Paraburkholderia fungorum: one gene and its partner. Each later gene encodes a partner of the first gene's protein in a complex. Links are inferred from orthologs where the notes say so. Each region holds a gene or a part of one and is shown on either strand. Other genes may lie near its edges.

The links.
Region 2: the proteins of tsaE (region 1) and tsaD are in contact, whole or in part, in a crystal structure (PDB 6N9A), measured with the Thermotoga maritima proteins. The link is inferred for Paraburkholderia fungorum from one-to-one orthologs. Residues at the interface, in WP_004082108.1 of Thermotoga maritima: Leu37, Gly38, Lys46, Lys57, Val59, Lys60, Ser61, Thr63, Phe64, Thr65, Leu66, Met67, Val69, Pro71, Tyr82, Arg83, Leu84, Asp86, Asp88, Phe89, Asp93, Ile128, Asp130, Glu131, Arg134; in WP_004082750.1 of Thermotoga maritima: Cys10, Asp11, Arg49, His50, Leu82, Gly84, Gly135, Gly136, Glu154, Thr155, Leu156, Asp157, Asp158, Ser159, Glu162, Asp165, Lys166, Arg169, Leu170, Tyr175, Lys213, Thr214, Leu217, Tyr218, Gln221, Arg222, Asn324.

What each region holds. Positions count from the first base shown.
Region 1 is NZ_FNKP01000001.1:3,196,668-3,199,706, reverse strand. The notes cover bases 192-2,912. They hold tsaE (tRNA (adenosine(37)-N6)-threonylcarbamoyltransferase complex ATPase subunit type 1 TsaE), read right to left. Parts: upstream 1,983-2,912; coding sequence 1,401-1,982; downstream 192-1,400. Other genes in these bases: queG (tRNA epoxyqueuosine(34) reductase QueG), read left to right, coding at 2,000-2,912; BLS41_RS14140 (N-acetylmuramoyl-L-alanine amidase), read right to left, coding at 192-1,419. Outside these bases: more of BLS41_RS14140, read right to left, coding at 1-191; more of queG, read left to right, coding at 2,913-3,039. UniProt on the Escherichia coli protein: Required for the formation of a threonylcarbamoyl group on adenosine at position 37 (t(6)A37) in tRNAs that read codons beginning with adenine.
Region 2 is NZ_FNKP01000002.1:112,560-115,692, reverse strand. What follows is about bases 264-3,078. They hold tsaD (tRNA (adenosine(37)-N6)-threonylcarbamoyltransferase complex transferase subunit TsaD), read left to right. Parts: upstream 264-1,064; coding sequence 1,065-2,093; downstream 2,094-3,078. Other genes in these bases: folE2 (GTP cyclohydrolase FolE2), read right to left, coding at 2,194-3,000; BLS41_RS16725 (BaiN/RdsA family NAD(P)/FAD-dependent oxidoreductase), read right to left, coding at 264-944. Outside these bases: more of BLS41_RS16725, read right to left, coding at 1-263.

The DNA of each region.
Region 1 (3,039 bases):
CACCGCGAATCCCGCCTGCTCGACCGAGCCCTTGTGCAGCTTGTTGATGCCGCCGATTTCCTTCAGCACAAAGTTGCCGTAGCGCATCGAGTCGCGAATCTGCGCCGTGGTCGACATGTCGAACAGCGCGCGGTTGACGGTCGCATCGGCGGACTTGATGTTGATCCCGCCAATCTGATCCGACGAGTTTTCCTTGTTCGCCATCCAGCGAGCCGCCGCGCTCGACGCGCCATGGTCCGACAACGCGAACACCGACGACCCTTTCGCCTCGGGCGTCGTGAACGCATCGGCGTGGATCGACACGAACAGGTCCGCGCCGACGCGCCGCGCTTTCTGCACGCGCACGTTCAGCGGCACGAAGAAGTCGGCGTCGCGGGTCATCATCGAGCGCATGTTGGGCTGGGCGTCGATCTTCGCGCGCAGCTTCTTCGCGATGTCGAGCGCGACGTGCTTCTCATACGTTCCGCCGCCGCCAATCGCGCCGGGGTCTTCGCCGCCATGACCCGGATCGATCGCGACGGTCAGCAGGCGCACCGTGTTGCTCTTGCCGGACTTCGGCGTGGAGAACGCGTAGGTGTCGTCGCTGCTGTCGTCGTTGTCGCCGCCCAGGTTGTTCGGCTTGCTGCTGCCTTTGTTGCGCGCAATCGCGGCAGGCGGCGACAGCGGAACAGCCGGCTTGCCGGCAATGATCGGTGCCGAAGGCGTGGGAGCGACATGCACGGGTGGACGTGGCACGCCCGGCGCAGGTGCTGAGCCGCTGTTAGCGCCGCCGTTGCCGTTCTGCGCGTAACGCTCGAAGAAAGCCTCGCTGTTATCCGCGGCGGGCGGCGTCGTGCCGGGACCGCTCAGCGTGGCGGGCGGCACACCGTTCTCTTCGTTGAACGTCTGCTGCTTGTGTTCGGTTTGCGCGAGCAGATCCATCAGCGGATCGGGCGCGACTGCGGGATACAGGTCGAACACCAGCCGGTACTTGTACGCGCCGACCGGCGGCAACGTGAACACCTGCGGCTTCACCGAGCCCTTCAGATCGAACACCATGCGCACCACGTGCGGCTGATTCTGTCCCACCCGCACCGCCGAAATCTGCGGATCGTTCGGCGTGATCTTCGATACCAGGTCCTTCAGCGCCTGATCCAGATCGAGGCCGCTCAGATCGACCACCAGACGGTCGGGCGCCTGCAAGAGCTGCTGCGTGTTTTGCAGCGGCTGATCGGATTCGATCGTCACCCGGGTGTAGTCGCGCGCGGGCCAGACCCGCACGCCGAGCACCGAGCTGGCCAGGGCCAGACGCGGCGCGACGAGTCCGAGTACGAGCGTGGACGCTCCCGCCCGCAGAATCTGCCGACGCCGCCAGTTATGCGTGGCGGTAGCCGCGGATTCGATCGAGCGGAACGGTTTGATCAACATCTTTCGAGACATGCCTTTCCTGATTCGCTGTATGCCCGTGCGACGAGCACGCGTCCGTCGTTCTCGCTGTCCAGATCGAGTGAGAAGACGAGATCCGGCACTCCCAGAAGGGGCCCTGCGCGCTGCGGCCACTCGACGAGGCAGATAGCGCCGCTGTCGAAGTATTCGCGAAAGCCCGCATCGGCCCATTCGGCCGGATCGGTGAATCTATAGAGATCGAAGTGATACAGCGCGAGTTCCCCAGCAGGGCGTTCTAGCGCATAAGGTTCGACGAGCGTGTACGTGGGACTGCGCACGCGGCCAGTGTGACCGAGGCCGCGCAAGGTCGCGCGCACGAGGGTGGTTTTGCCGGCGCCGAGGTCGCCGATGAGTTGGACTTGCAGCCCGTGGAATGCCGTGCCGCCGTTCGCGTCCGGCGCGTGTTGGGAATGCTGCGCAGCGTCGCGAACGCTTTCGATCGCCTGTGCGAAGCGCTCGCCGAACGCGTGCGTGGCGGCTTCGTCTGCGAGCGCAAAGCTGCGTTCGAGCAGAAGATTGGCGGACGGCAGAATCGCGTGATCGGGATTGGCAGGCATTCTCGTAAAATGGCGTGATGAACCGAAGTCCGGAGTCCCCTGAGTCCACTGTCACCAGCGCGCATTCGTCCATCGCGACGAACGCTGCGGAGAGCGCTCGTCATTACGATGACGCAGCGCTGAATGCGCTCGCGCTGAACATCAAAAGCTGGGGCCGTGAACTGGGATTCGGGGCGATCGGCATTAGCGATACCGATCTCTCCGCGGCCGAAGCGCCGCTTGCAGCCTGGCTGGAAGCGGGGTGCCACGGCGAGATGGATTATATGGCGAAACACGGCATGAAACGCGCGAGGCCGGCTGAGCTTGTGGCCGGCACGCGACGTGTGATTACCGCGCGCATCGCCTATTTGCCCGCCGAAACATTGAACGGAGCGGCGCACGAAAGCGGCTCGAGCGGCGGCCTGAGCGCGCAAGACTGGCGCTCAGCCGAGCATGCGCGGATCGCAGACCCGTCGGCGGCGGTGGTGTCGGTCTATGCGCGCGGCCGTGATTATCACAAGGTGATGCGTAATCGCCTGCAACATCTCGCCGAGAAAATCGAAGCGGAGATCGGTGCATTCGGCTTCCGCGTATTTACCGATTCGGCGCCGGTGCTGGAGGTAGAACTTGCGCAGAAGGCGGGCATCGGCTGGCGCGGCAAGCACACGTTGCTGTTGCAACGCGACGCCGGTTCGCTGTTTTTCCTCGGCGAAATTTACGTCGATGTACCGTTGCCGACCGATGCCGAAACGTCGCCCGACATCGCGCCTGAAACGCCGGGCTCGCATTGCGGAAGTTGTACGCGTTGCATCGGCGCGTGTCCGACCGGCGCGATCGTCGCACCTTATAAGGTCGATGCGCGGCTGTGCATTTCTTATCTCACCATCGAACTGAAGGGCAGCATTCCGCTCGAGATGCGGCCGCTGATCGGCAATCGTGTGTATGGCTGCGACGACTGTCAGCTCGTGTGTCCGTGGAACAAGTTTGCGCAGGCCGCGCCGGTCGCCGATTTCGACGTGCGGCACGGACTCGATCGCGCGTCGCTGGTCGATCTGTTCGCATGGACCGCCGACGAGTT
Region 2 (3,133 bases), on another replicon or contig:
TCCGGCAGATCCGCCACGCGCGCCTCAGCGGGAATCTGGTGGGTGTCGAGCCAGACGTGCGCGAGCCGCTGCGGCACCCACTCGGACAGCAGGTTGGCGATCTGGCGTTTGGTACCCGTTTTCGCCTCCAGCAGGTCGGCGGTGGCGTCGCGTTCAGGCAGCAGATTGATATGAATCGGCTCGCCAGGCTGCCAGTAGCTCGAAATCTGCAGCACGCCTGGGCCGGACAAACCACGGTGAGTGAGCAGCAGGTCTTCGTTGAATTCGGCACCGGTTTTCTTGTTGCCGGTCGCCAGCTGCACGTCGAGCGAGACGCCCGAAAGCGCCGCGAACGGCGCCCAGTCGGCTGCGGCGAAAGTCAGCGGAACCAGCGCCGGGCGCGTGTCGATCAGCTTGTGACCAAACTGCTTGGCGAGCCGGTAAGCAAAATCGGTCGCGCCGATTTTCGGAATCGACAGGCCGCCGGTCGCCACCACCAGCGCGCTCGCGGTGATCGGACCCGACGGGGTGTCCAGCGTGAAGCGGCCTTGCGCGTCCTGACGCACTTCTTCCACCGACAGCGGTGTGCGCCACGCAATCCGGCCCGCATCGCACTCGGCCTTCAGCACGTTGATGATCGCGTCGCTCGACTGGTCGCAGAAAAGCTGCCCCTTGTGCTTCTCGTGCCATGTCACGTGATGCCGCTTGAGCAGCGCCATGAAGTCGCGCGGCGTGTAGCGAGCCAGCGCCGAACGGCAGAAATGCGGATTCGCCGACAAATAATTATTCGGCCCCGCGTAAAGATTCGTGAAATTGCACCGGCCGCCGCCGGAAATGCGGATTTTTTCCGCGAGACGCTGCGAGTGGTCGATCAGCACCACGCGGCGGCCGAGTTGCCCGGCCACGGCCGCGCACATCATGCCGGCCGCGCCCGCGCCGATCACTGCGATATCGAAGGATTCCATGGGGCCGCATTGTACCCGCGCGTCTGCGGGCGCTTACCCACGCTGCTATACTTTCAGGCTTACCTTTTTCTTTCGGACGCGCGCGCGGTCACCACTTTTGCGCCGTTCAAACCACCCATCATGCTCGTTCTCGGCATCGAAAGCTCCTGCGACGAAACCGGTCTCGCGCTCTACGACACGGAGCGCGGCCTGCTCGCGCACGCGCTGCACTCGCAAATCGCGATGCATCGGGAGTACGGCGGCGTCGTGCCGGAACTGGCGTCGCGCGATCACATCCGGCGCGCGCTGCCGTTGCTCGAAGAGGTGATGGAACGCGCGGGCACCGTGCGCAGCGACATCGACGCGATCGCCTACACGCAAGGGCCGGGGCTCGCGGGCGCGCTGCTGGTCGGCGCGAGCGTCGCCAATTCGCTGGCGATGGCGTGGGACAAGCCGACCATCGGCATCCATCACCTTGAAGGCCATTTGCTGTCGCCGCTGCTCGTGGATGAACCGCCGCCGTTCCCGTTCGTTGCGTTGCTGGTGTCCGGCGGACATACGCAATTGATGCGCGTGACCGACGTGGGCGTCTACGAGACGCTCGGCGAAACGCTCGACGACGCCGCCGGCGAAGCCTTCGACAAAACCGCGAAGCTGCTCGGCCTCGGCTACCCAGGCGGCCCGGAAGTCTCGCGCATGGCCGAATTCGGCACACCGGGCGCCGTGGTTCTGCCGCGCCCGATGCTGCATTCCGGCGACCTCGATTTCAGCTTCAGCGGCCTGAAAACGGCGGTGCTGACGAACGCCAAAAAGCTCGGCGGCGCGAACATCTGCGAACAGGCGAAAGCCGATCTGGCGCGAGGTTTCGTCGATGCAGCGGTTGACGTGCTGGCCGCCAAATCGCTGGCTGCGCTGAAGAAGACGAAGCTCAACCGGCTGGTCGTCGCGGGCGGCGTGGGCGCGAACCGTCAACTGCGCGAAGCGCTCTCCGCTGCCGCGAAGAAGCGCAATTTCTACGTGCATTACCCCGACCTGTCGCTGTGCACGGACAACGGCGCGATGATCGCGCTGGCCGGCGCGTTGCGTTTGCAGCGTTGGCCGGATCAGTCGGGCAAGGATTACGCGTTCACCGTGAAGCCGCGCTGGGATCTGACGTCGCTCGCGCGCTAGGCTGCGCATCCGGGCCTACCCGGGCAACTCGAGCCGTAAAAAAAGCCGCTTGAAAAGCGGCTTTTTTCTTGCGCTGCTAAGGCAGTGCGCTGCGTGACGGTCAGGCCACCCGCTTGTCCCGCTCGATCACCGCATACGCGCTGTGATTGTGAATCGACTCGAAGTTCTCGGCTTCGAGCGAATACGCGACAATCCGCTCGTCCGCATTCAGACGTTGCGCGACGTCGCGCACGAGGTCTTCGACGAACTTCGGATTTTCATACGCGCGCTCGGTGACGAACTTCTCATCCGGGCGCTTGAGCAGGCCCCACAGTTCGCACGACGCCTCTTCTTCGGCGATCCGCACCAGTTCTTCAACGGCCACATCGCCCGTGAGTTCGGCGTTGATCGTCACGTGCGAGCGCTGATTGTGCGCGCCGTACTGCGAGATTTTCTTCGAACACGGGCACAGGCTCGTGACCGGCACCAGCACTTTCAGGAACAGACGCGTCGCGCCGTTGCGCGCGTCGCCGGTCAACGTGACCTCATAGTCGAGCAGACTTTGCACGCCCGACACCGGCGCGGTCTTGTTCACGAAGTACGGGAACGACACTTCGATACGGCCCGCTTCGGCTTCGAGCTTGTCGAGCATCGCCGCGAGCATCGTGCGGAACGTGGCCGATTCGAGCGGCGCCTTGTTCTCTTCGAGCAACGCGACGAAACGCGACATGTGCGTGCCCTTCTGCTCAGCCGGCAGATGCACGTCGAGGTTCCACGTGCCGACCGTCGGCTGCACTTCGCCGGCTTGCGTACGCACCGTCAACGGATGACGCACGCCCTTGACGCCGACTCGTTGAATCGGAATTTGACGCGTATCGGGCGTGCTTTGCACGTCGGGCATCACAAAGGCGGGATTCATCTGGTTCATTTTTTTGTCCTTTCAGGAGACGCCGGGCCGCCCAGGTTGTCCGCGCCCGACGATCCCGTTGGGGATCGAGGGCTGTCGCGAGTCGACCGGATGGGGTGCTCGGCGGCCGTGCGAATCAGGATGCGCAACGGCG